Regions from separate parts of the Nonomuraea sp. NPDC050536 genome, predicted to be linked through region 3. Evidence: predicted binding sites of a transcription regulator. Region 3 holds the regulator's gene; each other region holds the start of a gene.

Region 1 (2,265 bases), on a different contig from region 3:
GAGCGCGGCCACGACGTGGTGGTCGTGGTGCGAGGGGAACGGCAGGTTCCCGGCGTGACCGACGTGCGCAACGGCGATCTGTCCGACCCGGCCACGATCGAGGTGACCCCTGACATCGACGCCGTGGTGCACGCCGCGCAGCTGACCGGCGACGAGGCCGTCGACCTCGAGGCCATCGGGAAGCTGACGGTCAAGCCGCTGGTCTACGTGAGCGGCGTCTGGGTGCTCGGTCCGGTCGACGGCGGCCACGAGGAGAGCCCGACCGACCCGATCCCGCTGGTCGGCTACCGGCCCAAGGTGGAGCGCCTGGTCCGCGACGCCGGCGGCACCGTGGTGCGGCCCGGTGTGGTGCACGGGCGCGGCGCCGGCATCGCCGCGCTGCTGCGCGGCCAGGCGGCCGAGCGCGGCCAGGGCGTGTACGTCTCGGACGGCACGGTGCCCACCTGGGCGTTCGTCCACGTCGACGACCTGGCCGAGCTGATCGTGGCGGTCGTCGAGAAAGGCGAGAAGGGCGCGCTCTACCACGGGATCACCGAGGAGGGCGTGCCGCTCACCGAGGTCGCGCAGGCGGCTGCCGAGTCGGCCGGCGTGGCCAGGAGCGCGCACCCGTGGCCGCTGGAAGAGGCCGCTCAGCTGCTCGGCCAGGGGTTCGCGGAGGCGCTCGCGCTGAGCCAGCGTGTCGGATCCGACCGCACCCGCGCCGCGCTCGGCTGGAACCCCAGCAGGCCCGGCATCGTGGCCGACCTGGTGGAAGGCTCGTACCAAGGATCGCTCTGAGCGGACGCGTTCGTGTTGACTGTCAAGCCCCTCTTGCATATGTTTCCTGTTGGCACTCTCCCCTTGAGAGTGCCAACGTGCGACGAGGCAGGTCTGACACCCGCGACGGCAGGCCCCGCTGGTCGCCTCTTCTAGATCATTCAAATCTGAAGGGGAGGTCCGATCGTGACGACCGCCACCAAGGTTCCCGTTAAGCCGCTCGGCGACCGCATCGTGGTTCAGCCGCTTGAGGCTGAGCAGACGACCGCTTCCGGCCTGGTCATCCCTGACACCGCCAAGGAGAAGCCGCAGGAGGGCAAGGTCCTCGCGGTGGGCCCGGGCAACTGGGACGACGAGGGCGAGAAGCGGATTCCGCTCGACGTCGCCGAGGGCGACATCGTCCTCTACAGCAAGTACGGCGGCACCGAGGTCAAGTACGGCGGCGAGGAGTACCTGGTGCTCTCCGCTCGCGATGTTCTCGCGATCATCGAGAAGTAAGCCGGATGTGTCGGGCCCCGGACGCTCTATAGGGCGCCGGGGCTTTCGACGCTAGGAGAGGACTTTCAAACCAATGGCGAAGATCCTGGAGTTCGACGAGGACGCCCGCCGCGCGCTCGAGCGCGGCGTGAACGCCCTCGCGGACGCCGTCAAGGTAACCCTCGGCCCGCGTGGCCGCAACGTCGTCATCGACAAGAAGTTCGGTGCTCCGACGATCACGAACGACGGTGTCACCATCGCTCGTGAGATCGAGCTGGAAGACCGCTACGAGAACCTCGGCGCTCAGCTCGCCAAGGAAGTAGCCACCAAGACCAACGACATCGCGGGCGACGGCACCACCACCGCGACGGTCCTGGCCCAGGCGATGGTCCGCGAGGGCCTGCGCAACGTGGCGGCCGGCGCCTCGCCGCTGTCGCTCAAGCGCGGCATCGACAAGGCCGCCAAGGCGGTCAGCGACAAGCTGCTCGCGGTTGCACGCCCGGTCGAGGACAAGAAGGAGATCGCGAACGTCGCGACGATCTCCGCGCAGGACGCCAAGATCGGTGACCTGATCGCCGAGGCGTTCGACAAGGTCGGCAAGGACGGTGTCCTCACCGTCGAAGAATCCAACGCCATGGGCATGGAGCTCGAGTTCACCGAGGGCCTCCAGTTCGACAAGGGCTACCTGTCGGCCTACATGGTGACCGACCCCGAGCGCATGGAGGCGGTCCTCGAGGACGCCTATGTGCTGCTCACCCAGGGCAAGATCTCCTCCATCGCGGACTTCCTGCCGCTGCTGGAGCAGGTCGCGCAGACCAAGAAGCCGCTGCTCGTGGTGGCCGAGGACGTGGAGGGCGAGGCGCTGGCCGTACTCGTCACCAACAAGATCCGCGGCACGTTCACCTCGGTCGCGGTCAAGGCGCCCGGCTTCGGCGACCGCCGCAAGGCGATGCTGCAGGACATGGCCATTCTCACCGGCGGCCAGGTCGTCGCCGAGGAGGTCGGCCTCAAGCTGGAGAACGTCGGTCTCGA
Region 2 (2,265 bases), on a different contig from region 3:
AGCTCGACCTCCGTGGCGGCGCCGGCCTTGATGACGGCCACACCACCGGCGAGCTTGGCCAGGCGCTCCTGGAGCTTCTCGCGGTCGTAGTCGGAGTCGGTGCGCTCGATCTCGGCGCGGATCTCGTTGACCCGGCCGGCGATCGCGTCGGCGTCACCGGCGCCGTCGACGATCGTGGTCTCGTCCTTGGTCACGACGACCTTGCGGGCGCGGCCGAGCAGGTCGAGGGTGGCGTTCTCGAGCTTGAGACCGACCTCCTCGGCGATGACCTGACCGCCGGCCAGGATCGCGATGTCGCCCAGCATGGCCTTGCGGCGGTCACCGAAGCCCGGAGCCTTGACCGCGACGGAGCGGAACAGGCCACGGATCTTGTTGACGACCAGAGTGGCCAGGGCCTCGCCGTCGACGTCCTCGGCGATGATCAGGAGCGGCTTGCCGGACTGCACGACCTTGTCGAGCAGGGGCAGCAGGTCCTTGTTGGCCGAGATCTTCGAGTTGACGATCAGGATGTACGGGTCCTCGAGCACCGCCTCCATACGGTCGGAGTCGGTGACGAAGTACATCGACGTCATGCCCTTGTCGAAGCGCATGCCCTCGGTGAGCTCGAGCTCGAGGCCGAAGGTGTTGCTCTCCTCGACGGTGATGACGCCTTCCTTGCCGACCTTGTCCATCGCCTCGGCGATGAGCGAGCCGATCTCGGGGTCGGCGGCGGAGATGGAGGCGGTGGAGGCGATCTGCTCCTTGGTCTCCACGTCCTTCGCGAGCTTGGACAGCTCCTCGCTGACGCGCTCGACGGCGGCCTCGATGCCCTTCTTCAGGGCCATCGGGTTGGCGCCGGCGGCGACGTTGCGGAGGCCCTCGCGGACCAGCGCCTGGGCGAGCACGGTGGCTGTGGTGGTGCCGTCACCCGCGACGTCGTCCGTCTTCTTGGCGACTTCCTTGACCAGCTCAGCGCCGATCTTCTCCCACGGGTCCTCGAGCTCGATCTCCTTGGCGATGGAGACACCGTCGTTGGTGATCGTGGGAGCGCCCCACTTCTTCTCCAGCACGACGTTGCGGCCCTTGGGACCCAGGGTCACCTTGACGGCGTCGGCGAGCTGGTTCATACCGCGCTCGAGACCGCGCCGGGCGTCCTCGTCAAACGCGATCATCTTGGCTGCCATAAGGCTAGACCTCCCAGATGCAGGGTGGCTTCTCAAGGACCGAGCCGACGCCCGCGACGGCATATGGGTCCGCAACTCCGTTCGGCAGACCCCATCGTCTCGATCCAGTGCTGGCACTCTGCATCAGAGAGTGCCAACGAACTGTTTAGCACTCTACCCCGTCGAGTGCAAGCGACAGCCACTCCTGCCCAGGTCATACGGCACGGCGGGTCCCCCTCAGGACCCGCCGCACCCCAGGTCGAACGGTAAGACGGGTGGCAGGTCGCACGGACTGCGCTGCCGTGCGATCTGCCGGTGCAATGACGTCAGACCGCGCGGACACCCTCCGCCTGCGGCCCCTTCTGTCCCTGCGTGATCTCGAACTCGACACGCTGGCCCTGTTCGAGAGAGCGGTATCCGTCCATCATGATCGCTGAGTAATGGACGAATACATCTTTACCACCGTCAACAGCGATGAAGCCATAGCCCTTGTCCGCGTTGAACCACTTGACGGTGCCCTGCGCCACTTCCGACTCCTCTTACTGGGCTCACAGATCTCGCCCATTCCTCTCGCGAGACCCGCAATCGCCATGACTTATGCGAAATCAAGCCAGACGATCGCCCTCGACCATACCTGTGGCACGGTGTATGGCAACAGAGTCAATCGGAAAACTCCGCATTTCATCCAGGGCTGAGTTGTTCAATCTTGAATTGTCCAGAAATGTGGAAGGCGCCCACAAGGGGCGCCTTCTCGTCCAGCGGGTCAGCCGCCGGCGACCGCCGGGATGATGGAGATCTGTGCTCCCTCCGGGGCTGCGGTGTCGAGCCCCTCGGCGAATCGGACGTCCTCTTCGCCGATGTAAACGTTGACAAAACGACGAATCTTGCCCGATTCATCCAGAATCCGCGGGCCGATCCCCGGATAGTCCGAGTCGAGCTTCGCGAGCACCTCACGCAGAGTTGCACCTTCGCCACTGACTTCTGCGTTACCCCCGGTGTAGGTGCGCAGAATGGTGGGAATCCGCACTGACACGCTCATTTCCAAAACTTCCTTTCAGATCGCGCGGAACGCGTCGAGAGAGGGCCGGATCACGGCCGTCGGCTGGGCATCGTCCGAGACGGC
Region 3 (2,265 bases):
TCGGCCGGATCGACCGTCACCGTCGCCTGCTCGTCGGCGGCGAAGACCTTGGTCGGCGCCGCGTTCGCCACCGTGCTGACTATGCCCGAAGCGAACACACCGATGCCCACGGCGACGCACACCACCGCCACCAGCCAGCCGACCGCGATCCACCACAGCCGCGGCCTGACCTGCTTGGGATCGACCGGCCTGGCGAACTGCTGATAACCGTACGGAGGGGGCATCTGGTACGGCTGGCCGCCATACTGGGGCGGCGGCGGTGGAGGAGGCTGCTGGCCATAGTACGGACCCTGTCCCGGCGGGGGACCGTACTGCGGCGGCTGCGAATCGTCGGTCATGTCGGCCAGTGTGAGCCCCAGGACTTGCAGTACGCCAGCAGCGCTCTGTTATCGCACCGTGAGGGCCGGAGCCGTACACTTGGCACTCGGGAACACAGAGTGCCAAATCTGGCGTTTCCTGAAAGATGGAGGCAGGAGGTGAGCACGTGCTCGACGATCGGAAACTAGCGGTGCTCCGAGCCATTGTCGAGGACTACGTGTCCACCAACGAACCGGTGGGCTCCAAGGCGCTGGCGGAGCGCCACAACCTCAAGGTCTCCCCGGCGACGGTCAGGAACGACATGGCCGCGCTGGAGGAGGAGGGCTACATCGCCCAGCCGCACACCAGCGCCGGCCGGGTTCCGACCGACAAGGGCTACCGGCTGTTCGTCGACAGGCTCTCGCAGGTCAAACCCCTTTCCGGCGCCGAGCGGCGGGCGATCGAGACGTTCCTGGCGGGCGCCGTCGACCTGGACGACGTGGTCACCCGCACCGTGCGGCTGCTGGCCCAGCTGACCCGTCAGGTCGCGGTCGTGCAGTACCCGACGCTGACCCGTTCGACCGTGCGCCACGTCGAGCTGGTGCCGCTGCACGAGCGCCGGGTGATGCTCGTGCTCATCACCAACACCGGCCGCGTGGAGCAGCGCGTCATCGAGCTGCCCGAAGTCGTCGAGGACACCCGCATCGCCCACCTGCGGGCGGTGCTGAACGCCTGCCTCGACGGCTGCGGCCTGAGCAACGTCCCCGACCTGGTGGCCGACCTACCCGAGCGACTCCCCGTCGAGGACAGGCCCGCGGTGGCCACGATCCTGTCGGTGCTGCTCGAGACCCTGGTCGAGCGGCACGACGAGAAGATCGTCTTCGCCGGCGCGGCCAACCTCGCCGGGGCCGACTTCGCCACCGGGCTGCGCGACGTGCTCGAGGCGTTGGAAGAGCAGGTCGTGCTCATGCGGCTGCTCGGCGAGACTTCCTCCGACATCCCGTCCGAACTCACCGTGCGCATCGGGTCAGAGAACCCCTACCTGCGCGGCACATCCGTCGTCGCGACCGGATACGGTTCTGGCAACAACCAGTTGGCCCGGCTCGGCGTGCTGGGGCCGACCAGGATGGACTATCCCGTGACGATGGGCGCCGTGCGCGCGGTGGCACGCTACGTCAGCCAGATCCTGGCTGCATCATAAGAGGTCGATAAGTGGCAAACAGCGACTACTACGCCACCCTCGGGGTGCGCCGTGACGCCAGTCAGGACGAGATCAAGAAGGCGTACCGCCGGCTGGCCCGCGAGCTGCACCCCGACGTGAACCCCGATCCCGAGACGCAGGAGCGTTTCAAGGAGATCACGCAGGCCTACGAGGTGCTGTCCGACCCCAACAAGCGCCAGATGTACGACCTGGGCGCCGACCCCTTCCAGAGCGCGGGCGCCGGAGCCGGGGCCGGTGGCTTCGGCGCGGGCTTCCCGTTCAGCGACATCATGGACGCCTTCTTCGGTACGGCAGGCGGCGCCCGAGGCCCGCGCTCCCGTGCCAGGCGGGGCCGCAACGCCACCATCCGGGTCGAGCTCGACCTGCGCGAGACGGCGTTCGGCACCACCCGCGAGCTGGTCGTCGACACCGCCGTGCTGTGTGAGGTGTGCCACGGCGCGGGCACCGCGCCCGGCACCCACCCCGACACCTGCGACATGTGCAACGGCCGGGGCGAGATCTCCCAGGTGACGCGCTCGTTCCTGGGCCAGGTCATGACCTCCCGCCCCTGCCCGCAGTGTGGCGGCTTCGGCACGATCATCCGCCACCCCTGCCAGGAGTGCTCCGGCGACGGCCGCGTCCGCACCCGCCGCACGATCAAGGTCCGCATCCCCGCGGGCGTCGAGGACGGCACCCACATCCAGCTGGCCGGCGAGGGCGAGGTCGGCCCCGGCGGCGGCCCCGCGGGCGACCTGTTCCTGGAGATC

Evidence for each region. Region 3 encodes HrcA, which represses chaperone genes, less so after heat shock. Its sites were predicted from a motif close to TTGGCACTCTCNNNNNGAGAGTGCCAA; they were not measured.
Region 1: the regulator HrcA is predicted to act here: its motif matches at 827-853, upstream of groES (co-chaperone GroES).
Region 2: the regulator HrcA is predicted to act here: its motif matches at 1,274-1,300, upstream of groL (chaperonin GroEL).

The regions. Positions count from the first base shown of each region.
Region 1 is NZ_JBITHD010000002.1:586,717-588,981, reverse strand. Features, by position in the region: gene ACIBHX_RS09685 (NAD-dependent epimerase/dehydratase family protein) at 1-777, shown strand, start outside; gene groES (co-chaperone GroES) at 940-1,254, shown strand; gene groL (chaperonin GroEL) at 1,328-2,265, shown strand, end outside.
Region 2 is NZ_JBITHD010000018.1:161,110-163,374, forward strand. Features, by position in the region: gene groL (chaperonin GroEL) at 1-1,163, opposite strand, end outside; gene ACIBHX_RS39105 (cold-shock protein) at 1,469-1,669, opposite strand; gene ACIBHX_RS39110 (MoaD/ThiS family protein) at 1,906-2,181, opposite strand; gene thrC (threonine synthase) at 2,197-2,265, opposite strand, start outside.
Region 3 is NZ_JBITHD010000011.1:283,385-285,649, reverse strand. Features, by position in the region: gene ACIBHX_RS29535 (hypothetical protein) at 1-338, opposite strand, end outside; gene hrcA (heat-inducible transcriptional repressor HrcA) at 485-1,498, shown strand; gene dnaJ (molecular chaperone DnaJ) at 1,510-2,265, shown strand, end outside.